3 regions of the Buttiauxella sp. AC038 genome follow, and region 2 is predicted to be linked to each of the others. Evidence: predicted binding sites of a transcription regulator. Region 2 holds the regulator's gene; each other region holds the start of a gene.
What was found. The regulator CRP, encoded in region 2, controls carbon source genes, mostly activating them, when cyclic AMP is high. The targets are predictions, from matches to a motif close to ATGTGANNNNNNTCACAT.
Positions count from the first base shown of each region.

Region 1: the regulator CRP is predicted to act here: its motif matches at 4,669-4,686, upstream of serC (3-phosphoserine/phosphohydroxythreonine transaminase).
Region 3: the regulator CRP is predicted to act here: its motif matches at 2,876-2,893, upstream of srlA (PTS glucitol/sorbitol transporter subunit IIC).

Region 1 is NZ_CEEDCQ010000001.1:3,408,854-3,418,868, forward strand. Features, by position in the region: gene rpsA (30S ribosomal protein S1) at 1-118, opposite strand, end outside; gene cmk ((d)CMP kinase) at 314-1,000, opposite strand; gene loiP (metalloprotease LoiP) at 1,180-1,938, opposite strand; gene aroA (3-phosphoshikimate 1-carboxyvinyltransferase) at 2,124-3,407, opposite strand; gene serC (3-phosphoserine/phosphohydroxythreonine transaminase) at 3,486-4,571, opposite strand; gene AC0IXI_RS16345 (DUF421 domain-containing protein) at 4,732-5,424, opposite strand; gene ycaO (30S ribosomal protein S12 methylthiotransferase accessory factor YcaO) at 5,563-7,320, shown strand; gene focA (formate transporter FocA) at 7,727-8,584, shown strand; gene pflB (formate C-acetyltransferase) at 8,638-10,015, shown strand, end outside.
Region 2 is NZ_CEEDCQ010000001.1:399,942-409,956, forward strand. Features, by position in the region: gene tsgA (MFS transporter TsgA) at 1-961, opposite strand, end outside; gene ppiA (peptidylprolyl isomerase A) at 1,242-1,814, shown strand; gene AC0IXI_RS01850 (putative adenosine monophosphate-protein transferase Fic) at 1,922-2,524, shown strand; gene pabA (aminodeoxychorismate synthase component 2) at 2,558-3,121, shown strand; gene argD (bifunctional acetylornithine/succinyldiaminopimelate transaminase) at 3,222-4,442, shown strand; gene AC0IXI_RS01865 (YccS/YhfK family putative transporter) at 4,446-6,530, opposite strand; gene crp (cAMP-activated global transcriptional regulator CRP) at 6,720-7,352, opposite strand; gene AC0IXI_RS01875 (OsmC family protein) at 7,668-8,072, shown strand; gene AC0IXI_RS01880 (phosphoribulokinase) at 8,093-8,971, opposite strand; gene AC0IXI_RS01885 (YheU family protein) at 9,085-9,303, opposite strand; gene AC0IXI_RS01890 (hydrolase) at 9,305-10,015, opposite strand, start outside.
Region 3 is NZ_CEEDCQ010000001.1:1,030,834-1,040,848, forward strand. Features, by position in the region: gene gutM (transcriptional regulator GutM) at 1-15, opposite strand, end outside; gene srlD (sorbitol-6-phosphate dehydrogenase) at 107-886, opposite strand; gene srlB (PTS glucitol/sorbitol transporter subunit IIA) at 907-1,269, opposite strand; partial or broken gene srlE (PTS glucitol/sorbitol transporter subunit IIB) at 1,278-2,242, opposite strand; gene srlA (PTS glucitol/sorbitol transporter subunit IIC) at 2,252-2,800, opposite strand; gene mltB (lytic murein transglycosylase B) at 3,051-4,124, shown strand; gene AC0IXI_RS04820 (metal ABC transporter ATP-binding protein) at 4,383-5,075, shown strand; gene AC0IXI_RS04825 (metal ABC transporter permease) at 5,072-5,956, shown strand; gene AC0IXI_RS04830 (metal ABC transporter substrate-binding protein) at 5,953-6,831, shown strand; gene pncC (nicotinamide-nucleotide amidase) at 6,961-7,470, shown strand; gene recA (recombinase RecA) at 7,554-8,618, shown strand; gene AC0IXI_RS04845 (regulatory protein RecX) at 8,694-9,191, shown strand; gene alaS (alanine--tRNA ligase) at 9,554-10,015, shown strand, end outside.

The sequences.
Region 1 (10,015 bases), 3.0 Mb from region 2:
CGTCAACCAGTACTACGTCTTTATCGATAGAAACTACAACACCGCGAACGATGGAACCCGGACGGGTTTCGATTGTTTTAAGGGATTCTTCAAAGAGTTGAGCGAAAGATTCAGTCATGTTGTTAATCTTCAAGGTTCTTTAGTTTAACGTCCATTTAGCATCCCGCCGAATGGGGTTGTTTCACATACCCCGCCATTGGCTCCATGCCGACAGGGTTTAGGTTACAGGGGTAAAAATCTACCCGATATGTCAGGATACCACTATGGCAATATCATGACAAATATGACAAAACAGACACCAGCACAATATTGACTATTGAGCTGGTGTTAAAATTTTCTGCGCGTATGTCAGCGCTTGTTTGATGACTTCGTCAATTGACATGCTGGTTGAATCCAGCACCAACGCATCTGCGGCTGGCACTAACGGTGCTACTGCACGGTTACGGTCACGATCATCACGTTCTTTAATTTCTGCCAAAAGGCGCTCAAAGTTAACACTAAAGCCCTTCTCCTGCAACTGCAGCATACGCCTTTGGGCACGCTCTTCAGATGAGGCATCAAGGAAGATTTTTACCGGTGCATCAGGGAAAACGACTGTTCCCATATCACGTCCATCCGCTATTAAACCAGGCGCTTCCCTGAAAGCACGCTGGCGGCGTAATAACGCCTCACGGACACGGGGGAAAGCGGCAACCTGAGAAGCTGCATTTGCCACGTCCTGCGTACGGATTTCCGCGCTGACGTCTTCTCCTTCAAGAATGACTTCCAGCTCGCCATTGTTGGCAACAAAGCGCACATCAAGATGAGCCGCCAGTGGAACCAGGGCATCTTCAGATGTAACGTCAACCTGGTGATGCAAAGCCGCTAATGCAAGAACTCGATAAATTGCACCAGAATCAAGTAGATGCCATTGCAATGCTTCCGCCATGGCCTTACAGAGCGTACCTTTACCTGCGCCGCTTGGGCCATCAATCGTTATTACCGGGGCGGGTGCCGTCATCGTACTCTCCTCTCGCTGGAATTGCGGATCTAAAATATCAACGCCGCATATTATACGCCGCCAGATTACTGACCGTTATCTTTCCTGCCAATTATCGTAGTTAATGAGGCTGAGTGTAGAAGAATTGCGCAACTTGAGGTGGGGCTGGAAAAAACCAGCCCCAAATTCAGAGAGGTAGTTTATTTTTTATCTGCTGCTATGCGGTCACGGACATGTTGCGCACGTTCAGCTGATGGTGGATGTGAATCAAACATAGACTTCGATGTACCACCATCAACCGTTGCAAGCTTATCAAAACTGCTTGCCAGTCCTTGAGTATTGATTTTGCGTTTTTTTAGGAGATCATATGAGAAATCATCAGCCTCTGACTCTTCACTGCGCGAGAACGTCGCATTAACCGCCGCTTCGGCTAAATCACCAAGTTGTGACTGAGATAACTGTGATGCCACTCCGCTGGTTGCAGAAACTGCATCCTTGGCCGCCATAGTGGCATAGGCTGTTTGCAGTTTTTCCTTTGAATGACCCAAGGCTACGTGCCCCATTTCATGACCAAGAACACCTTCAACTTCGTTATCGGTCATCATGTCCATTAAGCCGCTGTAGACACGTACACAGCCGTTGGCCATCGCCCAGGCATTTATATCGCTGGTCAAATACACTTTATAATTTACTGGTGTACCGTCGACCTGATCCCCAAGGGCCTTGGCAATTTTGTTCAAGCGTTTGGCATATTTGCTGGATTTACCCGCGAGTTGGTTTTCACTATCTGCTTGTTTACAGGACTGGTTTGCCACTGACTTAACATCCGCATCGCTGAGTGTTGCGGCTTTGAAGGCCGACATTCCGGACGATACCAGTTTATCGCCATTCATGTTCTTACACGCTACCAAAGATCCCGCCATTAACACTGCCAATACTACCTTTTTGAAAGTCTTCATAGTTATCTTCCGTTGATGAGCTATACATGAAACAAATCATCGATTTGTTGATCAAATCGGACGTGAGATTAACAGTGGTACAAGCAGGTGCAATAAAAGCGGAGGTACGAAAACTGAGTTGATCTTATGCGGGATATTGAGAATTTACTCCGGCACTCAACGTTACCGGAGCAAATGGTGGTGCATTACTTGAGGGTGCTAATACGCGCTAACTGCTCAAAATAGTCCGGGAAAGTTTTCGCGGTACATTTCGGGTCAAGGATAGTTACTGGTGTGTCTGACAACGCCACCAGCGAGAAACACATCGCCATACGGTGATCGTTATAAGTGCCGATTTCAGCAACTTGCAGCTGAGCAGGTGGCGTCACAGTAATGTAATCTTCGCCCTCTTCCACCACCGCTCCGACTTTACGCAACTCTGTTGCCATCGCGCTCAGGCGGTCAGTCTCTTTCACACGCCAGTTATAAATATTACGCAGCGTGGTAGTGCCTTTGGCAAACAAGGCCGCCGTTGCGATTGTCATCGCAGCATCTGGAATATGGTTCATATCCATATCAATGGCGTTAAGTTCCCCGCGCTCACAGGAGATGAAATCATCGCCCCAGGTAATTTTTGCACCCATTTTTTCCAGCACATCAGCAAAGCGGATATCGCCTTGTACGCTGTTACGGCCAATACCCGTGACTTTTACCGTACCGCCTTTAATTGCACCAGCCGCGAGGAAGTAAGAAGCAGAAGAGGCATCGCCTTCCACCAGATACGCGCCCGGTGAAATGTACTGCTGGCCGCCACGAATAACAAAGCTGCGGTAATCACGGTTTTCGACTTCAACACCAAAAGTTTTCATCAGGTGTAGGGTGATATCGATATACGGTTTCGATACCAGCTCACCTTTAATGGTGATTTCGGTGTCGCTTGCCGCCAGTGGAGCAGTCATTAACAGCGCCGTCAGGAACTGGCTGGATACACTACCATCAACCGAAACCTGGCCGCCGCTAAAACCGCCACGCAAACGCAGCGGCGGGTAATTTTCCTGCTCCAGATAATCAATCTGAGCACCACCCTGACGTAATGCATCAACCAGATGGCCAATTGGACGTTCTTTCATGCGCGGTTCACCCGTCAGCACGATGTTATTGCTGCCCAGACACAGTGCTGCCGCCAGTGGACGCATCGCCGTACCTGCGTTTCCTAAGAACAGTTCCAGCTCGCCTGACGCTTGCAGTGGACCACCCATGCCAGTCACTTCGCAACGCGTGCGGTCAGCAGAGAGCGTATAGCTCACACCCAGTGCTTTCAGCGCGTTAAGCATATGACGCACATCGTCGCTATCCAGCAAATTAGTCAGTTCGGTGGTGCCATTAGCCAGCGCTGCCAGCAACAGAGCTCGGTTAGAGACACTTTTTGAACCAGGAAGATTAATTGTGCCGTCGACAAGGGCGATGGGTTGTAACGTCAGGGATTCCAGCATGGGGAAAATACTCTCAACTCAAACAGAATAAAACCCCGCGAAGCAAGTCGCGGGGAGAATAACAACGAGCAACGATTAACCGTGGCGACGTTCGAAGTCGACCATAAAATTGGTTAACGCTTGTACGCCTTCGAGCGGCATCGCATTGTAGATGGATGCGCGCATTCCACCCACAACACGGTGGCCCTTCAGTGCATGCAGACCAGCGGCAAACGACTCTTCCAGGAAGACTTTATCAAGTGCGCTATCAGCTAACTGGAACGGAATGTTCATGCGCGAACGGTTAGCTGAAGCAACATCGTTACGGTAGAAGTCGCTTTTATCGATAACACCATATAACAACTCAGCTTTTGCTTTGTTGATTTTGTCCATTACTTCGACGCCACCCTGCTCTTTCAGCCACTTAAATACCAGGCCGGAAAGATACCAGGCAAATGTAGGTGGGGTGTTAAACATGGAGTCGTTTTCGTTTAGCACGGTGTAGTCAAGAATTGACGGACACGCTTTATGCGCCTTGCCGAGCAAATCTTCACGCACAATAACTAACGTCAAACCCGCAGGACCAATGTTTTTCTGCGCGCCTGCGTAAATCACACCAAAGCGGCTGACATCCATTGGATGCGACAAAATAGAGGATGAGTAGTCAGCTACCACGACTTTATCGCCGAAATCCGGCGTTTCATGAGTCGCGATACCGTCAATAGTTTCATTCGGGCAATAGTGCAGGTAGGCACTGTTTTCAGAAACCTGCCACTCGCTCATCGGTTTGATGGCACGCAGGCCGTCGATGGTAACTTTGGCATCAATAACATTCGGAGTGCAGTATTTATGCGCTTCTTTTACAGCACTGCTCGCCCAGTAACCGCCATCAACATAATCAGCGGTAGTTTTGTCGCCCAGCAGGTTTAACGGTACACCAGCAAATTGGCCGCGACCGCCGCCGTGACAGAACAAAACTTTGTAGTTTGAGGGGATTTGCAGGAGATCACGAAAATCTTTTTCAGCTTCTTCAGCGACCTCAATAAACTCTTTACCACGATGGCTAATCTCCATTACGGAGGTGCCTAAGCCTTGCCAGTCGCAGAGTTCAAGTTGCGCACGACGAAGCACTTCAGCCGGCAGCATTGCCGGGCCGGAACTAAAATTGTATACCTGAGCCATTTCCCCTCACCACGCTTAAAGCAATAAGTTTTATCACGCTATCGGTTTTATCACTCAGATGCAGAGGCTGCAACGGTTAATCAGGCATGGCTGGGTAATGTGCGCAAAATCACACAACATAATCAACTAGTCGCTGAATTAAATGCCCGATAACCGCCCGTCACGTCACTCGCGTGGCGGTACAGGCTTTGACCCAGAACTTGTGTTCACAACGTGGGCAAGGCGTTTCATCCCCGGCATTAAGTGTCACCACTTCGCTGCAGTGAATACAGGCGTAATCTGCATCTTCAGGGAGTTTAACAAACCGTTCGCAGCAGGGTTCGGGTAAAATAGGTAACCCCGGCCTGACGAGTTTATCGGGGAAAAAGTAGACGCTGATTTGACCGTTAGTTTCCAGTATGGCGAGCCGTACCTGCCCAAGATGTTCAACACCCACCAATCGTAGTTCCATAAAGAACTCAAATTCAGTCATGTTTTGCGACTTCATTTTTTCCCAGGCAAACTCGCCTTCTTCAATCAGAACCGAAGGTTTGCCTTCAAGCAGGTTTTCAAGTTTTTCGCTGTGGCTCATCAACCACATCACCAGGCGATAAAGCAGCCCCAGCGTGACGAACACAATCAAGACGGGCAACATGGGGACATCATGATAAAACGCCACATCGCCTGCCGCAGAGCCGAGTGTCAGAATGATCAATACTTCAAATAGCGACATCTGCCGAACACCGCGCCGCCCCGTTATCTTCAAAAATAGAAATACCAATATAAAGGTGTAGAGACTGCGTAAAGCGACTTCCCAAAGAAAATCGAGGGGAACGTCATTTAATGCCATCCGCTGGAGATCAAAGGTCTTCATTTATACCGCCATAACAGTAGGTTACTGACAATAAGCATAGCCTGTTATGCTAGAGCCGCCTGCATGCTGCTGACGATGGCGTCAGTCTGCTAAAACCCGTATCATTGCGCGCTTTGCGTACGACAAAAGTGAAACCTCATGACTCAAACCTTTATTCCTGGCAAAGATGCCGCTCTGGAAGACTCCATCGCTCGCTTCCAGACCAAGCTCGCCGATCTTGGCTTTAATATAGAAGAAGCCTCCTGGTTAAACCCTGTACCGAACGTCTGGTCAGTGCATATCCGTGATAAAGACAGCGCGCTGTGCTTTACCAATGGTAAAGGCGCAACTAAAAAAGCTGCTTTAGCTTCAGCACTAGGTGAATATTTCGAACGTCTGTCGACTAACTATTTCTTTGCTGATTTCTGGTTGGGCAAAACCATCGCTAATGGCCCATTTGTGCATTATCCAAACGAGAAGTGGTTCCCAATCCCAGAAGATGAGCAACTGCCGGAAGGTATTCTCGACGATCGCCTGCGCGCGTTTTACGATCCAGAAAACGAAGTGACTGCAGGTATGCTTATCGACCTGCAATCAGGTAATGAAGAGCGTGGGATTTGCGCGCTGCCATTCACCCGCCAGTCAGATCAAGAAACCGTTTACATTCCGATGAACATTATCGGCAACCTGTACGTATCAAATGGAATGTCCGCAGGTAACACTGCCAATGAAGCGCGCGTTCAGGCACTTTCCGAAGTGTTCGAGCGCCACATCAAGAACCGTATTATTGCCGAAAGCATCAGCCTGCCAGAAATTCCACAAGAAGTGCTGGCTCGTTATCCGGGCGTGGTTGAGTCAATTGCTACCCTTGAAGCCGAAGGTTTCCCAATCTTCGCGTATGACGGTTCATTAGGCGGCAAATACCCCGTTATCTGTGTGGTGTTGTTCAACCCAGCTAACGGCACTTGCTTTGCATCGTTTGGTGCTCACCCTGATTTTGGTGTTGCGCTGGAACGTACCGTGACAGAACTGCTTCAGGGCCGCGGTCTGAAAGACCTGGATGTGTTTACTCCACCAACCTTTGACGACGAAGAAGTGGCTGAGCATGCAAACCTGGAAACTCACTTCATTGATTCCAGCGGTCTGATCTCCTGGGATATGTTCAAGCAAGATGCTGACTATCCATTTGTTGACTGGAGCTTCTCCGGCACAACAGAAGAAGAGTTCGCCACGTTGATGGCAATTTTTGATGCAGAAGACCAGGAAGTCTACATCGCTGATTATCAGCATCTGGATGTTTATGCTTGCCGCATCATCGTGCCAGGCATGTCCGATATTTACCCGGCTGAAGACCTGCTGCTCGCCAACAACAATATGGGCTATCACCTGCGCGATACGATTCTGGCTCTGCCGGGTAGCGAGTGGGAGAAACAAGATTATCTGGGCCTGATTTCTCAGTTAGATGAAGAAGGCCACGATGATTTCACCCGTGTGCGTGAATTACTGGGTCTGGCGACAGGTAAAGATAACGGTTGGTACACGCTGCGTATTGGCGAGTTGAAAGCCATGCTGGCTCTGGCTGGCGGCGATACCGAGCAGGCGCTTATCTGGACTGAATGGACGATGGAATTCAATGCATCTATTTTCAGCGCCGAACGTGCAAACTATTACCGTTGCCTGCAAACGTTACTGCTTTTAGCAATGGAAGAAGACCGCCAGCCGCTGCAATACCTGAATGCCTTCGTACGCATGTACGGTGCAGAAACTGTTGAAGCGGCGAGTGCTGCCCTGAGTGGCGAAGCTGCATTCTATGGCCTGCAAGCTGTAGATAGCGATTTAAAAGCCTTCCCTGCGCATCAGGCGCTGTTAAGCGCGTATGAAAAATTGCAACGCGCAAAAGCGGCATTTTGGAAATAAAGTAACAAAAAGAAACTCAAAGGTGCGTAAACCATAATGTTTACGCTATATTACGGGGCGATTTTTATCGCCCCGTGTATTTATTGGCAGCGTAATAATTTCACTTGTGACTCAATAGTTAAATATTGGTGAAATATTATTAAGTGAAACTACAAATAATGTTGCCAAATTACTGAAATACTCCATTCTAATTAATCAAACACAGGAGCTTCGAGGTTAAATATCAAATTACACTACAAACTTTAAACTTTATTTTTATCATAAAAATCAATAACCTGAACTGAAAAACAGCTAAACACCTGCTTTTTTCAGGCCTATAAGCTTGGCGAGATATGATCCATATCAAATTTTACTCTATAATGCTTTGTTAGTATCTCGTCGCCGAATTAAATAAGAGAGAGTTAGTGTGAAAGCTGACAACCCTTTTGATCTATTGCTCCCAGCTGCTATGGCGAAAGTTGCCGAAGATGCTGGCGTCTATAAAGCAACAAAACACCCGCTAACCACGTTTTATTTAGCGATAACCGCGGGTATGTTCATCTCGATTGCCTTTGTCTTTTACATCACTGCTACTACCGGTACTGCAACAATTCCGTTTGGTATTGCAAAACTGATTGGCGGTACTTGCTTCTCGTTAGGACTTATCCTGTGTGTCATCTGCGGTGCAGACCTTTTCACTTCTACAGTGTTAATCGTTGTTGCTAAAGCCAGTGGACGTATCACTTGGGGTCAGTTAGCCAAGAACTGGGTTAACGTTTATATCGGTAACCTGTGCGGCGCTTTGATGTTTGTGGTGTTGATTTGGTTGTCAGGCATGTATATGACAGCAAATGGTGCGTGGGGTCTGAATGTGCTTCAAACCGCGGACCACAAAATGCATCACACCTTTATTGAAGCTGTGTGCCTCGGTATTTTAGCTAACCTGATGGTCTGTCTGGCTGTCTGGATGAGCTACTCCGGTCGCAGTTTGATGGACAAGATGTTTGCTATGATCCTCCCGGTCGCCATGTTTGTTGCTAGTGGTTTTGAGCACAGTATCGCAAACATGTTCATGATCCCTATGGGTATCGTAGTACGCAACTTTGCAAGCCCGGAATTCTGGACCGCAGTTGGGTCGTCTCCGGACAATTTCACACACTTGACCGTGTTGAACTTCATCACCGATAACTTAATCCCCGTAACTATCGGGAACATCATCGGTGGTGGTTTACTGGTTGGGTTGACGTACTGGGTAATTTATCTGCGCGGTGGCGATAAGCACTAAGTGCTAACTGTCGTGTAGGGAATAAGAAATCCACATTAGAAGGTAGGTGTTAAATGTCCGAACTTAATGAAAAGTTAGCCACCGCTTGGGAAGGTTTTGCTAAAGGCGACTGGCAGAATGAAGTCAACGTGCGTGACTTTATTCAGAAAAACTACACCCCTTACGAGGGTGACGAGTCCTTCCTGGCAGGTGCTACAGATGCAACTACCGCTCTGTGGGACAACGTTATGGAAGGCGTTAAACAGGAAAACCGCACTCACGCGCCTGTTGATTTCGACACTGACCTCGCATCCACCATCACCTCCCATGATGCTGGTTACATCAACAAGTCCCTCGAAACTATCGTCGGCCTGCAAACTGATGCTCCACTGAAACGTGCAATTATTCCGTTTGGTGGCATCAAAATGGTTGAAGGTTCTTGCAAAGTATACGGTCGTGAACTTGACCCAATGCTTAAGAAGATCTTCACCGAATACCGCAAAACTCACAACCAGGGTGTGTTTGACGTTTATACCAAAGACATCCTGAACTGCCGTAAATCAGGCGTAATCACCGGTCTGCCGGATGCTTACGGTCGTGGTCGTATCATTGGTGACTACCGTCGCGTAGCACTGTACGGTATCGACTTCCTGATGAAAGACAAATTCGCTCAGTTCAACTCTCTGCAGAGCAAACTGGAAAACGGCGAAGATCTGGAAGCAACAATCCGTCTGCGTGAAGAAATCTCTGAGCAGCACCGTGCTCTGGGTCAGATCAAAGAAATGGCTGCTAAATATGGCTGCGATATCTCTGGTCCTGCTAAAAATGCTCAAGAAGCTATTCAGTGGACTTACTTCGGCTACCTGGCTGCGGTTAAATCTCAGAACGGCGCTGCAATGTCCTTCGGTCGTGTTTCCACCTTCCTGGATGCATTCATCGAACGTGACCTGAAAGCAGGCAAAATTACTGAGCTTGAAGCACAGGAAATGATTGACCACCTGGTCATGAAACTGCGTATGGTTCGCTTCCTGCGTACCCCTGAGTATGATGAACTGTTCTCTGGCGACCCAATCTGGGCGACTGAATCTATCGCCGGTATGGGTGTAGATGGCCGTACTCTGGTTACCAAATCTAGCTTCCGTTTCCTGAACACCCTGTACACCATGGGGCCGTCTCCGGAGCCGAACATCACTATTCTGTGGTCTGAAAAACTGCCACTGAACTTCAAGAAGTTCGCAGCTAAAGTTTCCATCGATACCTCTTCTCTGCAATACGAGAACGATGATCTGATGCGCCCTGACTTCAACAACGATGACTACGCAATCGCATGTTGCGTAAGCCCAATGATTGTTGGTAAGCAAATGCAGTTCTTCGGTGCTCGCGCTAACCTCGCGAAAACCATGCTGTATGCAATCAACGGCGGCGTTGATGAAAAACTGAAAATTCAGATCG
Region 2 (10,015 bases):
GCAATGAACCCAGGGTGATTACAGAGGTGTAAATCGCGCTGGAGAAGAAGCCAAGCGCCAAAATAAACCATGCCAGATGTGCCGGTTCGCTTTTGTTAAACAGGTACATCAGAACAGTCGCTGCACCCGCCAGAACAGTCAGAATACGTTGCAGGTCGAAGAAACGCAGAATAAAGCTGAACGCCCACATCCCAAACATATAAGACATCCAGAAATCGCTGACCAACTGGCCCGCATCATTGAGGTTCATACCCAGGCTTTTGGCGTATTCCGGAACCCAGGAGATAAAGCCCAGTTGGCCGAGGATGTAGCACAAAGCCGCGATGGACAGGAACAGCACGCCCACACCCCATTTTTCTTTTTCGGCGACTTTTTCAGGTTGCGGTGCGTGTTTACCCAATGCCGGGAAGTCACAACCGATGGTCAGGATGAAGATAGCGACATAAACCAGACCGATGCAGACATAAACCCAATACCAGTTGATGCTACGAGCCAGCAGAAACGCGGCCACCATTGGGAAAATCATCCCTGCCATACTGAAGAAGGAGTCGGTAAACAGCAGACGTGAACCACGCTCACGGCCTTCATACATGTGCGTAATCAGGAAGGTACCAATGGACATCGTGATACCACTGACCAGTCCCAGAACAAACATCGCGACTGAGAAAATAGTCAGGTTATCGCCAAAGATAAGCCCGGCAACGGCCAGCACCATCAGGATGAAACCAAAACGCAGCTGAGTTTTGAGCGGTACAATTTCCATTAACCAGGCATTCAGGAAGATAGAAATCAAAATGCCCACGTTCAGGAAAGTAAAGGTGTTACTCATGCTGGAAACAGGGACGTGGAAGTATTCAGCGATATTGCCCATCACCATCCCGGTGACGATCACCAACGCACCAGTTAGGGCGTAGGAGAAGAAGCTGATCCATGTGAGCTTAATGCGGTTGCTGTTAGTCATGACAAGCCTGTGAATAGAAATGTAAAGTGCTTTGACAGCACTCGAGAAGAATGGATTTTAGTCAAAAACGTGACTCATTCATACAATTTATAATTCATTTGCTGCAACGACTTGAGCTTAAGGTGACCAGTGTCACGATTAATCGCGTTATATGATTATTGATTCATTTAACTTATTGATTTGTGTGAAAGTAAAAAACCGTAAATGGCTGGCGCATACTTGAGTGCGTCTTTACAATCTAGCAACTTGCCTCATTCACTGCATTCGTAAGGAATTATTCATGCTCAAATCGACTCTGGCGGCTGTAGCAACTGTGTTTGCTCTAACCGCTCTTTCTCCTGCGGCACTTGCTGCTAAAGGTGACCCACACGTCCTGTTGACCACATCAGCGGGTGAAATTGAGCTTGAGTTAAATAGCCAGAAAGCCCCAGTTTCTGTGAAAAACTTTGTGGATTACGTTAACAGCGGCTTCTACAACAACACCATTTTCCATCGCGTGATCCCGGGCTTCATGCTTCAGGGCGGTGGCTTCACTGCAGATATGAATCAGAAGCAGCCTAATCCACCGATTAAAAATGAAGCCGATAACGGCTTGCGTAATACTCGCGGTACTATTTCTATGGCGCGTACTGCCGATAAAGACAGCGCGACCAGCCAGTTCTTCCTCAATGTGGCAGATAACGCCTTCCTCGATCACGGCCAGCGCGACTTCGGTTATGCAGTATTTGGTAAAGTTGTGAAAGGGATGGACGTTGCCGATAAAATCTCTCAGGTACAAACTCATGACGTTGGCCCATACCAAAATGTGCCGTCAAAACCTGTAGTTATCCTCTCCGCGAAAGTTCTGCCTTAACAAATTCCTGCGCGGGTACCCCATGCCCGCGCAAAATCTCCCTTCCAGCACTTCTACCGATTGCTGCTTATACTTGTGGCAACTATGGGTCATGTTAGGGAGGCACCATGACAAAGAAAATGACCGACAAACAAAAGTCCCGTCTTTGGCAACAGCTGCGTAGTCGTTCATTTCAGGCTAGTTCCCGGCTGGATATTCTTGAGCCTCATGCGCAAGATGAGATTATCGCGCAGCGTGTAGAAACGATTGAACTTGGCCCGTTGCATCGCGGATTACCCTGGTTGTGTGCTATCCATCAGCAGCTTTTTCAGGATATTTTCGACTGGGCAGGCGAGCTACGAGACGTTGATATTTCCAAAGGGGAGATACAGTTCTGCCATTTCGAGTACATCGAAAATGAAGGCAACGATCTGATGCAAGAAATGGAGGACGAGCATTATCTGGTCGGTCTTTCCAGAACTGAGTTCGTTCAGCGCCTGTCGCATTACTATTGTGAAATTAACGTACTTCATCCGTTTTTTGTTGGCAGTGGTAGGGCGCAGCGCGTGTTCTTCGAGCAGTTAGCGATTCATGCCGGTTACATCCTCGATTGGAAAGACGTGTCGCCTGAAGGATGGGCAACGGCGAATCAGGCGGGAGCGTTGGGCGATCTGGCACCGCTTACGGAGATTTTCACTAAAGTCGTGAGTGAAGCGCGCGAAAGCGAATAGAATAGCGCGGTTCTTTTTTACCCTGGAGCCGCGATGCTACTGCTTATCGACAATTACGACTCATTTACCTGGAACCTTTATCAATACTTTTGTGAATTAGGCGCAGAAGTGGTGGTGAAACGTAACGATGAGCTGACTCTTTCTGATATCAGTGCCCTGGCACCAGAAAAACTGGTCATCTCTCCTGGCCCTTGCACCCCCACCGAAGCCGGGATTTCACTTGCGGCGATTACTCATTTTGCCGGGCAGTTACCGATTCTCGGTGTCTGTCTTGGTCACCAGGCGATTGCTCAGGCGTTTGGTGCGAAGATTGTTCGCGCTGAAAAAGTGATGCATGGCAAAACATCAGCCATTACGCATAAGAATTCTGGCGTCTTCAATGGCCTGAACAACCCTCTCACCGTCACGCGTTATCACTCTTTGGTTATCGCTCCTGCCACGTTGCCTGCGTGCTTTGAAGTCACAGCATGGACTGATAAACAAGAAATTATGGGTATTCGCCATCGTGAGTTTGACCTGGAAGGTGTGCAGTTTCACCCGGAAAGCATTCTCAGCGAGCAGGGGCACCAGCTGTTAGCCAATTTCCTTAATCGTTGATTTTATATTGCCAGGTAATGATTTTTTATGCATATTTCATGATTATATTTTCATAATATCTTTCATGCGTTTTTATGCGTAAAAAGGGGATGGGCAATAAATGGCAACTGAACAATCAGCAATTACCCGCGCAACTTTCGATGAAGTTATTTTGCCGATTTATGCACCGGCAGAGTTTATCCCAGTAAAAGGCAAAGGTAGCCGCGTATGGGATCAACAAGGGAAAGAATATGTGGATTTCGCAGGTGGGATTGCTGTTACTGCGCTAGGTCACTGCCATCCAGCTTTAGTTGAAGCGCTAAAAAGCCAGGGTGAAACGCTATGGCATACCAGTAATGTTTTCACCAATGAGCCCGCTCTACGACTTGGCCGCAAGCTGATTGACGCCACTTTTGCTGAACGCGTGCTGTTTATGAACTCTGGCACCGAAGCGAATGAAACAGCCTTTAAATTGGCTCGCTACTACGCTTCGACCCGCCATAGCCCGTATAAAACAAAGATTATCGCTTTCCATAACGCCTTCCATGGTCGTTCTCTGTTTACTGTTTCAGTGGGTGGGCAACCGAAGTATTCCGATGGTTTTGGCCCGAAACCAGCTGACATCATTCATGTGCCATTTAATGATTTGCATGCGGTAAAAGCCGTGATGGACGACCATACCTGCGCGGTCGTGGTCGAACCGATTCAGGGTGAGGGTGGCGTTACGGCGGCAACGCCAGAGTTCTTGCAAGGCTTGCGTGACCTTTGTGATGAGCACAAAGCCTTATTGGTATTTGATGAAGTGCAGTGTGGTATGGGGCGCATCGGCGAGTTGTTCGCCTATATGCATTACGGTGTGACGCCAGATATTTTGACCAGCGCGAAGGCTCTTGGCGGTGGCTTCCCGGTCAGCGTGATGCTGACGACTCAGGAAATTGCTTCGGCGTTTCATGTCGGTACACACGGTTCAACCTACGGCGGCAATCCTCTGGCCTGCGCAGTCGCGGGCGCGGCGTTTGATATCATCAACACGCCTGAAGTGCTGAATGGCGTCACGGAAAAACGCCAGCAATTCGTCAAGCATTTGCAACAAATCGACGAGCAGTTCGACGTGTTCAGCGATATTCGCGGCATGGGTTTATTGATTGGTGCCGAGCTAAAGCCACAATACAAAGGGCGCGCGCGTGAATTTTTGTATGCGGCAGCACAGGAAGGCGTGATGGTTTTGAACGCCGGGCCAGATGTGATGCGTTTTGCCCCGGCGTTGATTGTGGAAAGTGCCGATATCGCTGACGGTATGGCGCGCTTTGCCAAAGCCGTTGCGAAGATCGTTAACGGATAATCATCAATCTGAGCGCCGCAGGCGGCTCAGCCAGATTCCGTGATGTGGCCGTTGACGCCATGCAACCGAAGATATGGTATGCATGGTGCTGAGATGGCCCAGTATCCTCTGCAAATGCTGTTCCATCGTACTTAATGGCCCGTTTGGAAGCCCTTCTAGCGGGTCCAGAATATTCGCATCATTGGTTTCCCCAGGCCCATCATACTGAAGCCGCTGTTGGCATCGTTGCAGCGCAATTTCACATGACTGCAAATAGCGCTGGGCAAGATCTGGCGTCAACATATTGTGTTCGCGAGCCAAAGTCGTCATTGCGTTAATATGCTCGACAATAAACTGACTGTGCGTCACCCACAGTTTCATATCCGCCAGATAATGCGAATTAAACCCAGGTTCCTGCATCGCCTGGTTCAGGGAGTTAAACAGGGCGTTATGTGCCTGGTTGACCTTCATACGTTCATAAGCGAGCGGCGTTGGTTCGGGGTCATTACTGAGAATCAGGCGAATTGCATTTTGATCCCTTTCCAACGCATCGTGGGCGTTCTGGCGTAACAAGCCACTCTGCCATTGTGGCCACAGCCACACCATGCCGCCAAAGGCTATCAAGCAGCCTAGCAACGTATCTATCAGGCGAGGGACGATATACTGCTCGGCACTTAATGTTATCAATTGCAGGGTATAAACGGCGGTCACCGTAAAGCCTATCGTCGCCCAGCCGTAGCTTTTGCGAATAAACAGATAGCTCACCAGCGTAATGACCAGCATCGCGCCCAGAGCAATGCTTTTCGGGAAGTGGAAGTGAAGCGCAATACCTGCAATGGCAAGGCCTGCAATGGTGCCCGCCGAACGGTGGAGAATACGAACTCGTGTGGCACCGTAGCCGTTTTGCGTCACGAACATTACCGTCATTAAAATCCAGTAGGGCTTGGGCAGATGTAAAAATGCACCCAACAGACTGGCTATCGTGAGCATCACACCCAATCTTGCTGCGTTGCGAAGCGCCGCTGACTTCAACGATAAATAACTTTTCAATGCCGCCCACAGTGGCAAACGGCGTTGCCGGTCTTCCATTAAATCACGGACATACAGCGGGCGTTGGGTGCGTAGCACGCGAGCGATACGGCTGAAGTGGTAATGGCAAAATTGCCCAACCGGGTTATCTGGATTCTGACGGGCGATTTTCTCAAGGGCGTCGATCTGTTTTTCCATCGTAAAACGCTGTGGATAACGATGGTAAAGAATGTCGTCAGCCAGTACGCGTAAGCGCGCCGCGATGGTCTGAGCATTCCATCTAATAACCGCTTCTGCATGGCTTTGCTCGACGAGCTTCTGAACTTCAGCTGGTTGGTGAAGGCTTACCGAGATGTGCTCTTGCAAATCCAGTGCTACCTGGAATGCACGTAGCAAACGCTTGTAGCCGTTTTGCTGGTTTGCCGCCAGCATATGAAGCTGTTGGTAGCATTGGGTAATGAGATCCACCGCTTTTTGCTGACGAGCCAGCAGAGGAGGGAGCGCTTTTTCCGGATCGGTATGTTGAGTCAGCATGCCGTATTTTGCTTCACAGTAATCTGCCAACTGCCGATAGAGCAGGCTCAATGATTCCCGCAGCGGCTGCTCGCGCCACATCCAGAACCAAAACCAGTTAAATACGCCGTACCAAATCGTACCGGAGACATACAGCACCATCGGTTTCCAAATCGGCATATTTCCGGCCATGCTGAGTGTAAATATGGCAGCAATGAGTGATGCGGGAAGCAGACGAGCGTGCAAGGAACTGATTTCTGCCGTGACCCCAAGCAAGAGCGCCATCACGACCAATATCACCGGCAACGGTACGGAGGTATAAAGTAATAAAAGCTGCATGATCAGACTGCTGATGGCAAAAAGGCTGCCGCCAACAATCAGACGTTTGAAGAAGCGCTTATGTGGAGTATCAAGGCCCGCAATATTGCAACAGGCAGGAACTAACGAGAAAAGCAGGCCAGACTGGAGATCGCCGACGAGCAAACCTACTGCCACCGGAAGGCACAGCACCAGCGTTTGCCGCAGTGCGTAGTTAACTTCAGGATGGTAGATCAGCCGTCGCCACATTTGCTCGTCATACTTCAAGTTGCAGGGTTGTTGGTTGTACTCAGTCACACCAGTCACTTACTTTAGTAAGCTCCTGGGGATTCCTGAGCTTACCGCCTACCTGCAACATGAATTATTTAGAGCAAGTGAGGGAAGTGTAGAGACAAAAAAGGCGTGTTATGAAGCAACACGCCATTTTTTAGACGGAGATTAACGAGTGCCGTATACGACGATCGTTTTACCGTGAGCGGAGATCAGATTTTGATCTTCCAGCATTTTCAAGATACGACCAACAGTTTCGCGAGAGCAACCCACGATCTGACCGATTTCCTGACGGGTAATTTTAATCTGCATACCGTCTGGGTGGGTCATTGCATCAGGTTGTTTAGCCAGGTTCAGCAGCGTCTGCGCGATACGACCAGTCACATCCAGGAATGCCAGATTACCCACTTTCTCAGATGTAACTTGCAGACGGCTAGCCATTTGTGAAGACAGGCGCATCAGAATATCTGGGTTGACCTGGATCAGCTGGCGGAATTTTTTATAAGAAATTTCAGCCACTTCACAGGCACTTTTAGCACGAACCCAGGCACTACGTTCCTGACCTTCTTCGAACAGCCCTAACTCACCAATGAAATCGCCCTGATTTAGATAGGAGAGGATCATTTCCTTGCCCTCTTCATCTTTAATCAGAACAGCCACAGAGCCCTTGACGATGTAATACAGCGTCTCTGCTTTCTCACCTTGGTGAATGAGTGTGCTCTTCGATGGATACTTATGAATGTGGCAATGGGACAAGAACCATTCGAGAGTCGGGTCTGTTTGCGGTTTGCCAAGCACCATGCGCGGTTATCCTCTGTTTTATAACTGGCTACCAACGACAGGACGCTAAACATCCTGTCTGGCGTTGCAAGTAATTAGAATATTCCCCACCTTGGGGAGATGGCATGCAAGTCATTCTTGCTGCCTGTAATTAGTGATGTCCTCTGCATACATGCATTACGTCAATGTATCGATGTAGCATCTGGATTGTTTTAGCATAGCTTTTGGCAAGTGTCTCCTGTTGTCTCGTTTCAGCTTGACGCATGTCGCCTTCCGTTGCCAGATTTGCTGAATCTGCGTACTCTGAAAGGTAATTTTTCTACAGGAGTAAGCAGCATGCAGGCACGAGTGAAATGGGTTGAAGGGTTTACCTTCCTGGGCGAGTCCGCTTCAGGGCACCAGATCCTTATGGATGGCAATTCTGGTGATAAAGCACCAAGCCCAATGGAAATGGTGCTGATGTCCGTTGGCGGTTGCAGTGCAATTGACGTAGTTTCTATTTTGCAAAAAGGCCGCTACGCCGTGACCGACTGCGAAGTGAAATTGACCTCTGAGCGCCGTGAAGAGGCTCCGCGTTTGTTTACGCACATCAATCTGCATTTCATCGTGACAGGCAAAGAGCTAAAAGATGCTGCAGTTTCCCGCGCAGTAGACCTCTCTGCTGAGAAATACTGCTCTGTAGCACTGATGCTTGAAAAAGCGGTCAACGTTACTCATAGCTATGAAGTGATTGATGCTTAGTGTGTAAAACAGGGCGGTGATTAGCCGCCCTGATTAATGTTTCGCCCTTCCGCCAGTCGCTTAACGAGCGGCGTCATAATTAATTCCATTGCCAGACCCATTTTGCCGCCCGGCACCACCAAAGTATTGATGTGGGAAATAAACGACCCTTGCAGCATGGCAAGCAAATACGGGAAGTCGATGTCATCCAGCCCGCGAAAATGAATCACCACAAAACTTTCATCCAGAGAAGGGATGCCGCGAGCCGCAAATGGGTTAGACGTATCAACAGTTGGAACGCGCTGGAAGTTGATATGGGTGCGGGAGAATTGCGGTGTGATGTAATTGATATAGTCGTCCATAGAACGAACCACAGAATCCATTACCGCTTCTCGGGAATGCCCGCGCTCGCTGGTATCGCGCACTAACTTTTGTATCCACTCCAGGTTCACAATCGGTACTACACCAACCAGCAAATCGACGGCCTTAGCCACATCGTGCTGTGGCGTAACTACACCGCCGTGCAAACCTTCATAAAACAAAACATCAGTGGGTTCTGGCAATGGTTGCCATGGCGTGAAGGTTCCGGGGATTTGGTTCCAGGGTACGGCTTCATCGTAAGTATGTAGATACTTGCGTGACTTACCCTGCCCGGTTCTGCCGTACTCAATGAACGTCTGTTCAAGCAAACCAAAGTCATTGGCTTCCGGGCCGAAATAGCTGATATGGCGCCCCAGGTCGCGTGCTTTACGAATAGCCATATCCATTTCAGGACGAGTGAAACGATGGAAACTGTCACCTTCGACTTCCGCTGCACGTAAATTGAGTTGCTGGAAGATTTTACGGAAGGCAAGGCTGGTTGTTGTCGTTCCCGCGCCGCTGGAACCTGTTACGGCAATAACCGGATGTTTGGCTGACATAAGGCAACAACTCCATGGGTGATAGCAAGTGTGTGTAAGTAAGGGCTGGTCCTCACCCTCAGGGAGATAGCTGGGTGAGGGTGGTTTTATTATGCAGTATAGAAGTTAAACGCTTAGCCGCGAAACTGCCCGCGAGCCATAATATTTACCGTTTCATGGAGTTCCGACCATACCAGCACAGCCTCACCACTTTGCAGCTGGCGCTTAACATCGGCCACTTTCTGCTCCAGTGAACGCTCTTGTTCACCATAATCGGTGCCTTCGCGTAATACAAAGGATTCAATCAGATTATCAAGCGTTTCGGGAGGCAGATCTTGCCAGGGAATCATCATATTACTGGTCCAAAAATTGAGACAGCCACTGCGGGATACGTTGCTCAAGCCACATTTCAGGGCGCCGTAACGTGCCACCCACAAACCCAACATGCCCACCGTATCGCGTGAGTTGATACTCGATATTGGCAGGTAAGATAGCTTTATCGGGGATCACATGGTGATCCATAAACGGGTCATCTTTTGCGTGGATGATGAGCGTCGGCGTTTTGATTTGTGGCAGCAGCGGCATAGCGCTGCACTGGCGGTAATAATCGATAGCGTCAGCAAAGCCGTGAATTTTTGAGGTAATCAAATCGTCAAACTCGCGCAGACGACGCATTCCTTTAAGCTGACGCATATCTACCGGGAGTGTGCCCGGATAGCTTCTTAACTTACGTGCGGCATTCTTCTTCAGCAGATTTAAAAGATAGTGCTGATAAACGCGTGAGAAGCCTTTTTCGATATGTGCGCTGCAATGTTCAAGCATCAGAGGGGCTGAAACCACTACACCGGCCTGAAGCGTACAATCGGCACCTTGTTTTGCCATCAGGCAGGCGAGCATGTTGCCGCCGAGAGAAAAACCGACCGCCGCCGTTGGCACTTTGCCATAACGGGTACTGAGCCAGTTAAGGAAGTAACTTCCATCTTCCGTTTCACCGGAGTGGTAGATACGCTTCATGCGATTAGGTACACCACTGCAACCACGGAAATGCATTACCACGCCTAACCA
Region 3 (10,015 bases), 630 kb from region 2:
AAGTGCATTGGTCATTTTTCTCTCTCTGACGAGGTGGATAGCGCGTATGCTGCCATACGGCTATCCAGCCGTGGTGTTAAAACATCAATGGTTAAAACATCAACGGTTAAAACATCACCTGTCCGCCGGTAATGTTGATGGATTGACCGGTGCAGTACGATGCTTTTTCGCTGGCATAAAACAGCAGAGTATTCAGCACATCCTGATAGTCGCACCCGCGCTTGAGCGGGACTTTATCAATGTAATACTGCTCGACCTCATCTGCCGCAATGCCCAGTTTCTCGGCATATTGCGGCAGTAATGACTGAAACATTGGCGATTTCAACAGGTTGCCGAGCATCAGGGCATGAACGGTAATGCCATATTCCGCTAAATCTAGCGCCAGAGATTGTGTCAGCCCTACGCCGCCAAATTTTGCTGCGCTGTAACCGGAGTTATGCTTACTGCCCACTTTCCCGGATTTTGAATTGATTTGGATGATGCGGCCATGGATACAATCGCGAATCATCAGGGCTGAAAACGCTTTGGCACACAGAAAATAGCCCACCAGATTGACTTGCAACGAGCGGTCAAAATCACCCAGCGCGAAATCACCAATAAACGCGGCTTTGGCAATCCCGGCGCTATACACCAATAAATTAACCTGGCCAAAAATCTCATCTACCCCGTTTGCCAGCGCGGTTACGCTCTGTTCGCTGGTGGCATCAGCACCAAATCCCCAGGCCATACCGGTACCGTACTGGTCGTTAATTTCTTGAGCGACACGGGCAGCTTTTTCGCTTTGGATATCCACTACGGCAATTTTGTAACCTTCCTTCGCAAGCCCATGGGCGAGAAATGCTCCGAGGGTTTGTCCTCCGCCAATGACAACGGCAACTTGGTTCATGTTCTACTCCTTTAATGTATTTAAGCTAAAAACTTCAACTGGCAGCCGGTTTCAATATTCTGGGGTAGCGGTCCGTTAACATGGACGTTTCCCGGGTATTCGGCGCGTGCTTCGCCGTCGAAACGCAGGGTGATATGCCCCAGTTCCTGTAAGTTCTGCTGGGCGACATCGCCAACAGCGGTGACATCGTAATGCTGCCCATTGAGTTCAAAACTGATGCCGGGTTCAAGCGTGCCGTTCAATGCGCCGTGGCAGTGAATAAAACAGAAGTCCTGAATATCGGCGGGAGCGCCTTCCCGAAACGTGATCAGCATGTTGTCCTCCAGCGCGTCGCGAGCTGACTGGCCGATGAACGTGATGGTCGTTTGATAGATAGTTCGCATAACTCACCCTATTGATAGATAAAGCCGGAGACTAACCAGGCGATGAGGACGGTCGGCGCGCCCGTTAAAAAGCGGCCGACTAATACCGATGGCACGCCGACACGCACCGTATCCTGCCGGGCTTCAGCCAGAGACAGACCCACCGGAATGAAGTCACAGGCTGCTTGCGCGTTGATGGCAAACAGCGCGGGCAGCGCCAGATGAGGGGGAATATGGCCGAGGCCAATTTGTACGCCAATCAATACCCCAATCACCTGTGCGATGACCGCCCCCGGGCCAAGGAAAGGTGAGAGCAGCGGAAACGAACAAATGAGCGCCAGGGTTATCAGCCCGATGGGGTTGTTGGCCAGCGGAGCCAGGCCGTGAGCAATCCAGTCGCCTAATCCTGAGGCCATGATGATGCCGATAAGCGCCGAGACAAACGCCATAAACGGCAGGATGGTTTTTAACACGGTATCGATGGTGTCGCGCCCGGCCTGAAACAGCACCGCCACAGCCGAGCCCATACCCATGCCGACTTTTGCCAGCAAACCATCGCTTTGTTCGGTTATTTTTTTACGGGTGTCGTAGTCACGAACCGGCGCTTTCGCGATGGGCTGCGTTTCATCAGCCTCCCAAGTGATGTTTTCTTCTCGCACACCAGAAACATAAATATCTTCAACGATATACTGCGCCATTGGCCCGGATTTTCCGGTGGCATGAATATTGATGGTGGGTATGCGGCGTTTCGGGTACAGCCCGCAGCGCAATGTTCCGCCACAGTCGATCACCGCCACGCCGATTTCAGCTTCCGGCGGCTCGCCTTCTTTAAAGCCATCTACCGCCTGCCAGCCAGTCATTTCACTCAGTTTATCGATAATCGCCGGGCGAGTTCCTGCGGTGATATAGACGATTTTTTTCCAGGTTCGACCGGAAGAATCAGCGGGCCGCCCCAACCACCCTGGCCTTTATCAATACGAATATTTTGCGTCATGATTTTTCCTTAAAGTCGCACCTGGCGTTCAAGTTCGATACCCATTTTCTTCTCGAAAATCGAGGTTGTGAGGTCGGTTATCCAACCACGGAAGAAGTTAGTGACCAGGCCGACGAGCAGGTAACTCACTGCGAGTGGGCCGAGTGGCAGACCCAGCGTGGTCAGCCCACTGGCGATCCCGAGATACACAAACAACTCGCCAGGATTGATGTGAGGGAAAAGGCCATTCATTGAGTGGCAACTGTATGAAGCGGCGGCGTAATAGCTCGGTTTGTACTTCTCGGGCATAAAGCGCCCCAGGCTTAACGTCATCGGGTTGCAGAACACAAACGTACCGATGCAGGGCAGTAACAGGTAACGGGAAACCGGGTTTCCGGCACAGCGCTGGGCCATACGTTCGATGCGATGTTGGCCGATGAAATTAATTAACGCGTTCATTATCACCAGCAGGCTTATCAGCAGCGGAAGAATGCCGGTCACCATGCTGGTAAAAACTTCTCCCCCTTTTTGGAACAGGCCAATAAACCATTCAGCTCCATGGGTAATCATGTCGATCATTGTTATCTCCTGAAGGATAAATGCTCACTCTGCGTTCAGTGGCAGTTCATAATAATCACTTTGAAACCTTCTGGTATGTTATTTAGATCTCATTATGAAACATAAAACTGTTAATTTGAAAGATTGTGGGGTTTGCATTGAAAATTACGCGGATGAAATGAAAGGAGTTAGAAAGGGGGATCACGGATTATTGATTTTGATTTACCATAAGGAATACACCTCGTCGTTAGCTATATGGATATCCCAACACATGCGTTACTCCGTCGCGTTACTTCCGCTTATTGTTTTGCTCGCCGCTTGTAGCAGCAAACCGAAAACAGAAACTCAGCCTCAACAAACCGGCACGCCTACTGGGGGGTTCTTGTTGCAACCGCAGCATGATGTGTTTATGCAGACGGGGGATTTTGCTAACAATCCGGAGGCTGAGAAATTCATCGATAAAATGGTGAATAAGCATGGTTTTGACCGCCAGCAATTGCACGAAGTGCTTTCTCAGGCCAAACGCCTGGATTACGTTTTGCGTTTAATGGACCAGCAGGCACCGACTACTGCACCACCAGCAGGTCCAAACGGTGCATGGTTACGCTATCGCGGCAAATTTATTACCCCGGATAATGTGCAAAATGGTGTCGCGTTCTGGAATCAATATGAAGACACTCTAAAACGCGCCTTCCAGGTTTATGGCGTGCCGCCAGAAATTATTGTTGGCATTATTGGTGTTGAAACACGTTGGGGCCGTGTGATGGGGAAAACACGGATTGTCGACGCACTTGCTACGCTCTCGTTTGCCTACCCTCGTCGTGCGCAATACTTCTCTGGCGAACTGGAAACCTTCCTGTTGATGGCGCGTAACGAAGGCGATGACCCGCTGGCTTTGAAAGGTTCATTCGCTGGGGCGATGGGTTACGGCCAGTTTATGCCTTCGGCCTTTAAAGAATATGCGGTGGATTTCAACGGTGATGGCCATGTAAACCTGTGGGACCCTGAAGATGCTATCGGCAGTGTAGCGAACTACTTCAAAGGCCATGGCTGGGTGAAAGGTGATTTGGTTGCGGTTCCTGCCAACGGCCAGGTGCCGGGGCTTGCGAACGGTTTTAAAACTAAATATTCCGTTTCCGCACTCGCTGAGTCTGGTTTAAGCCCAACTGCTTCTCTGGGCAACCACCAGGAAGCAAGCTTGTTGCGCCTGGATATGGGCGATAGCTATCAGTACTGGTACGGTTTGCCGAACTTTTACACCATCACGCGTTATAACCACAGCACGCATTATGCGATGGCGGTCTGGCAGCTCGGTCAGGCAGTAGCGCTGGCTCGCGTTCAGTAATCTTCACCCCGCCTTGTTCTGAGGCGGGGTTTGCTTCCCAGATTGTTATGAAGGTTTTTCCTGATCGTCGATCAGGAATTTACATCGCATTCGATTTGGTTTATGTTATGTTATGTTATAACAAATCAAATTCAGTGGTTTTCCTGCAATGCTTCCTATACGGACACTATTCACAGTGGCTGCGCCTGTCCGATTTTGCGCGGTCTTAATTCTGCTGGCTGGGTTATGGCTGGCTATTCGCTGGGCGATAGCACTGCCATGATCTCGCTAAATCAGCTAGTACTGGGTTATCAGGGAAGGGCTGTGACACCGCCATTAACCGGCCATATTGTGAAAGGCAGTATGACGGCCATCATCGGTGCCAATGGCACAGGGAAATCGACCCTTCTCAAGACGATCCTGAAGTTACAGTCGCCCGTTTCTGGGCAATTGTCTTTTACTGAGGGGCGTCCACGTATTGCATGGCTGCCACAACTTGCAGAAATGGAAAGGCAGTTTCCTACCACGGTTTACGATGTGGTTTGCATGGGAGCATGGCCCGCTCGAGGTCTGTTTTCCTCGTTGAATCGCCAAATCCGTCTGCGAGTAGCCGATGCCATTGAGCGTGTTGGCCTTACTACATTAAGCAAGCAACCCATCGAAGCGCTTTCCGGCGGCCAGTTTCAAAGAATGCTGTTTGCACGCCTGCTGGTACAAAACGCGCCATTAGTATTGCTTGATGAGCCTTTTACTGGCGTTGATTCACAAACCAGTGATTTTTTGATGACGCTTATCTGCCAGATGCATCAGGCGGGCCAGACAGTTATGGCGGTGCTGCACGATAACGAGCTCGTTAGCAGGCACTTCCCGCAGGTTTTGTTGCTCACGCAAGACCATTTCCATTGGGGCGATACCGCTGAAGTACTGCCCCATTACTGCAAATCAAGCATCAATTTGGCGTTATCTGCATGATTTATCACTTCTTCTTTGAACCGTTTATTGCTTACGGCTTTATGCGACGCGCACTTGTCGCCTGCCTTGCACTATCGATAAGTACAGCCCCATTGGGGATCTTTTTACTTTTACGACGTATGAGTCTGGTGGGGGATGCACTGTCTCACGCCATTTTGCCTGGCGTTGCTGTGGGGTATTTACTGGCGGGTATGTCGCTGGTTGCGATGGGGATTGGCGGCTTTGTTGCGGGCGTGCTGGTTGCGCTAATTTCAGGGCTTGTGAGTTCACGTACCAATCTTAAAGAGGATGCCAGTTTTGCCGGTTTTTATCTTGGCTCGCTGGCGTTGGGGGTCACGTTGATTTCATTACGTGGTTCCAGCGTTGATCTACTCCATCTTCTATTTGGTTCCATTCTGGCGGTGGATAGTCAGTCAACAATCTTTGTTGGCGTGATAGCCAGCGTGACGCTGCTTATTCTGGCTGGTTTATATCGTGGACTGGTGATGGAAACTTTCGATCGCAGCTTTTTACAGGTCAATAACCGCCTGGCCCCTCATCTTATTCACGGTATATTTCTCGCGTTATTGGTCCTCAATTTAGTCGCCGGGTTTCAAATCCTCGGGACCCTAATGTCTGTCGGTCTGATGATGCTTCCCGCTGTTTCGGCACGCTGCTGGGCGAAAACCCTACCAGGGGCGATGTTTATCGCTATTGTCTGTGGTTTGTTGTCGGCCTGGATTGGGCTTGCATGGTCTTTTGCCGCCGCATTGCCAGCCGGCCCTGCCATTGTTCTCACGGCAAGCGTCGGCTTCTTTATCTCGATTCTTTTTGGTTCGCGCAGCGGGCTGGTTCGTAGCCTTTGTCGAGGCTTGATAACAACAAGCAAGGGGATTAAATGAAACGTTTTGGGATGATGGTGTCATTGGTGTTGGCGTGCTCAAGCCAGGCTGCGTTGGCGAAAAACCTCAATGTGGTTGCCAGTTTTACCGTGTTGGCGGATATGGCAAAACAAGTAGGTGGTGAGCATGTCACGGTGAAAAGTTTGGTGGGGCCAGATGGCGACCCACACAGCTTTGAGCCGTCGCCGCAAGACAGCGTGGCGTTAAGCAAAGCTGATGTGGTTATCGTGAGCGGCCTGGGAATGGAAGGGTGGATGGACCGCCTGGTCAGCGCATCAGGCTATAAAGGCAAGGTGATTGTTGCCTCTGAAGGTATTTCTATGCGTAAAATGATCGATGGCGGTAAACAAATTACCGACCCTCACGCCTGGAATAGCGCCGAAAATGGCGCAATCTACGCACAAAATATTACCAGGGCGCTGGTGGCGGCTGACCCGGAAGATGCAGCTGCAATCAATGACAGTGGCTCCGAGTATGTCACCCGCCTGAAATTGCTCGATAGTTGGGCGAAAACGCGTTTTGAAGCTATTCCGAAATCAAAGCGTAAAGTACTCACCAGCCATGATGCGTTTGGCTACTTTGGTCAGGAATATGGTGTGACTTTCCTGGCGCCAGTGGGCTTCTCGACCGAAGCGGAAGCTAATGCCAGTGACGTTGCTGGGCTTATCAAACAACTCAAAAATCAGCAGATTAAAACTTACTTCATCGAGAACCAGACTGACCCCCGTCTGGTAAAACAAATTGCTGCCGCAAGTGGCGCGCAGCCGGGTGGAGAGCTTTACCCCGAGGCGCTTTCAGCCGCAAACGGGCCAGCCAGCACTTATGAGATGGCCTTCAAGCACAATGTGGATGCCATCGCTAACAGCATGAAGTGATTTAATCGGCCAGTATTCGCTGGCCGTTCTTTTTTCTGGAACTGCCTCGAGAAATCTAATGTAATCCTCTGAAAGATAGGTTAAGTGCTATCGTGTAACCCAGCGATATGCCTACAATCGGAGCAAGCCATGACAGACAAAACATTGCATCAACTCAGTCGCCAGGTCGGCGAAGCGCTCGGGGAGCTCGGCGCCACTATTACTACTGCCGAATCCTGCACTGGCGGCTGGATTGCAAAAGTGATTACCGATCTTTCAGGCAGTTCTGCCTGGTTTGAACGTGGTTTTGTTACCTACAGTAATGAGGCTAAGCACCAAATGATTGGTGTTGATAGCGCAACGCTGGAAACGCATGGTGCAGTGAGTGAAGCCGTGGTGCGTGAAATGGCGCAAGGCGCGCTTTATGCGGCTGCTGCGGATTACGCGATTGCTGTCAGTGGTATTGCCGGGCCAAATGGCGGTAGTGAAGAAAAACCTGTCGGGACGGTGTGGTTTGGCTTCGCTTCAAAACTTGATGGCACCATCGCCCACTGCCAGATTTTTGCTGGTGACCGTGATGCCGTTCGACGCCAGGCCACTGAATATGCGCTGCAAACCCTGTGGGAAGAATTTCTCAAAAATAAGCTTGATACTGTATGACCATACAGTATAATTGGCACAACAAAACAGCATAGTAAGCAGCGTGGCGCATCCGTGTATCACCCTGCATGACAGGAGTAAAAATGGCTATCGACGAAAACAAACAGAAGGCGTTAGCGGCAGCACTTGGCCAAATTGAAAAGCAATTTGGTAAAGGCTCCATCATGCGTCTGGGTGAAGACCGTACCATGGATGTGGAAACGATCTCTACCGGTTCACTTTCACTGGATATTGCGCTTGGTGCAGGTGGCTTACCAATGGGCCGTATCGTTGAAATTTACGGGCCAGAATCTTCTGGTAAAACGACGCTGACTTTGCAAGTTATCGCCGCCGCTCAACGTGAAGGTAAAACGTGTGCGTTTATCGATGCTGAGCACGCTCTGGACCCGATTTACGCTAAGAAACTGGGCGTAGATATCGACAACCTGCTTTGTTCACAGCCAGACACTGGTGAACAAGCGTTGGAAATCTGTGATGCGCTGGCACGTTCCGGTGCAGTAGACGTACTGGTTGTTGACTCCGTTGCCGCTCTGACGCCGAAAGCTGAAATTGAAGGCGAAATCGGTGACTCTCATATGGGCCTCGCGGCACGTATGATGAGCCAGGCAATGCGTAAACTGGCAGGTAACCTTAAGCAATCCAACACCCTGCTTATCTTCATCAACCAGATTCGTATGAAAATTGGTGTGATGTTCGGTAACCCAGAAACCACTACCGGCGGTAACGCACTGAAGTTCTACGCTTCTGTACGTCTGGATATTCGTCGCATTGGTGCGGTGAAAGATGGCGATAACGTGGTGGGTAGTGAAACCCGCGTTAAAGTGGTGAAAAACAAAATTGCTGCACCATTTAAGCAAGCCGAATTCCAGATCATGTACGGTGAAGGTATCAACTTCTACGGCGAACTGGTTGATTTAGGCGTGAAGCACAAGCTGATTGAAAAAGCAGGTGCCTGGTACAGCTACAACGGTGAGAAGATTGGCCAGGGCAAATCAAACTCCAGTAACTTCCTTAAAGAAAACAAGCCAATGGCTGCTGAAATCGAGAAGAAACTGCGTGATATGCTGCTGAATAATCCAGATGGTACACCAGACTTTGTTGCTGATGACCACGACAAAGACGTTGCTGAATCCAAAGAAGACTTCTAAATCCCATAAGGGCTGCTACGGCAGCCCTTATTTGTTTCTGTCTTACTACATTTTCTTTTAAACAGGTTATCCGCTATGCCTGCCGAATCTACTTCCCGCCGCAGTCCTTATTCTCGCTTATTAGACAAAACCACTCGTATCCTTGCGATGCGCGATCACAGTGAACAAGAACTTCGCCGTAAACTTGCGGCACAGCCTACATTCCCCGGAAAACCAAGAGCTGAAGAAGACCCATTCACGCCTGAAGATATCGAAAAAGTCATTGCCTGGTGTTATGAACACCGCTGGTTGGACGATGCTCAATTTGCCTCACGTTTTATCGCAAGCCGCAGCCGCAAAGGTTATGGCCCGCAACGTATCCGCCAGGAATTGCAGGGCAAAGGTATCGCGCGTGATCTGAGCGAAGCCGCAATGGAAAATTGCGAAGTAGACTGGCAAGAGATGGCTCGAGACATTGCCGAGCGAAAATTTGGCGAGCAACTTCCCACAGAATGGAAAGAGCGAGCTAAAGTGCAGCGTTATCTTCAGTATCGTGGCTTCTATATGGAAGACATCCAGGCTGTTTATTCTTGATATACCCTTCATACTTAAAGTTGCCTCGGCGTTAGCTTCACTCGTTCACCCGACAAATCTGCTGGGAGCTGATTTGAACGCTGCCAGCAGCGCCCCGAAGGGGTGAGGTCCATGGATGGGCCGAATAATCACTTACTGGAGTAAGCTCATCGGGATTTTCTTGCTTGCCGCCTTGACGCAACTTTAATTATTTTGGGTATAAAAAACGAAATTTTTCCGATTAGGCATACACGGGATTTTACTTCCCTCATAAGAAAACTTATCTTATTCCCACTTTTTCCAGGTAAACAGGTTACGGCCAAAGCATTAAAATTGGCTACACCCGGTTTGCAACTCCTCGTTAGCTTGATTTCAGGATAATTATGAGCAAGAGCACCGCTGAGATCCGTCAGGCGTTTCTCGATTTTTTCCATAGTAAAGGTCACCAGGTTGTAGCGAGTAGCTCCCTGGTTCCGAATAACGATCCTACTTTGCTGTTTACCAATGCCGGGATGAATCAGTTCAAGGATGTTTTCCTTGGTCTCGACAAGCGTAATTATTCCCGTGCAACAACGTCTCAGCGTTGTGTCCGCGCCGGTGGTAAGCACAATGATCTGGAAAACGTCGGTTACACTGCCCGTCACCATACTTTCTTTGAAATGCTGGGTAACTTCAGCTTCGGTGATTACTTCAAACATGATGCCATTAACTTCGCATGGGAATTATTGACCGGCGAACAGTGGTTTAATCTGCCAAAAGATCGTCTTTGGGTCACTGTTTACGAGACTGACGACGAAGCGTTTGAAATCTGGGAAAAAGAAGTTGGCGTGCCACGCGAGCGCATT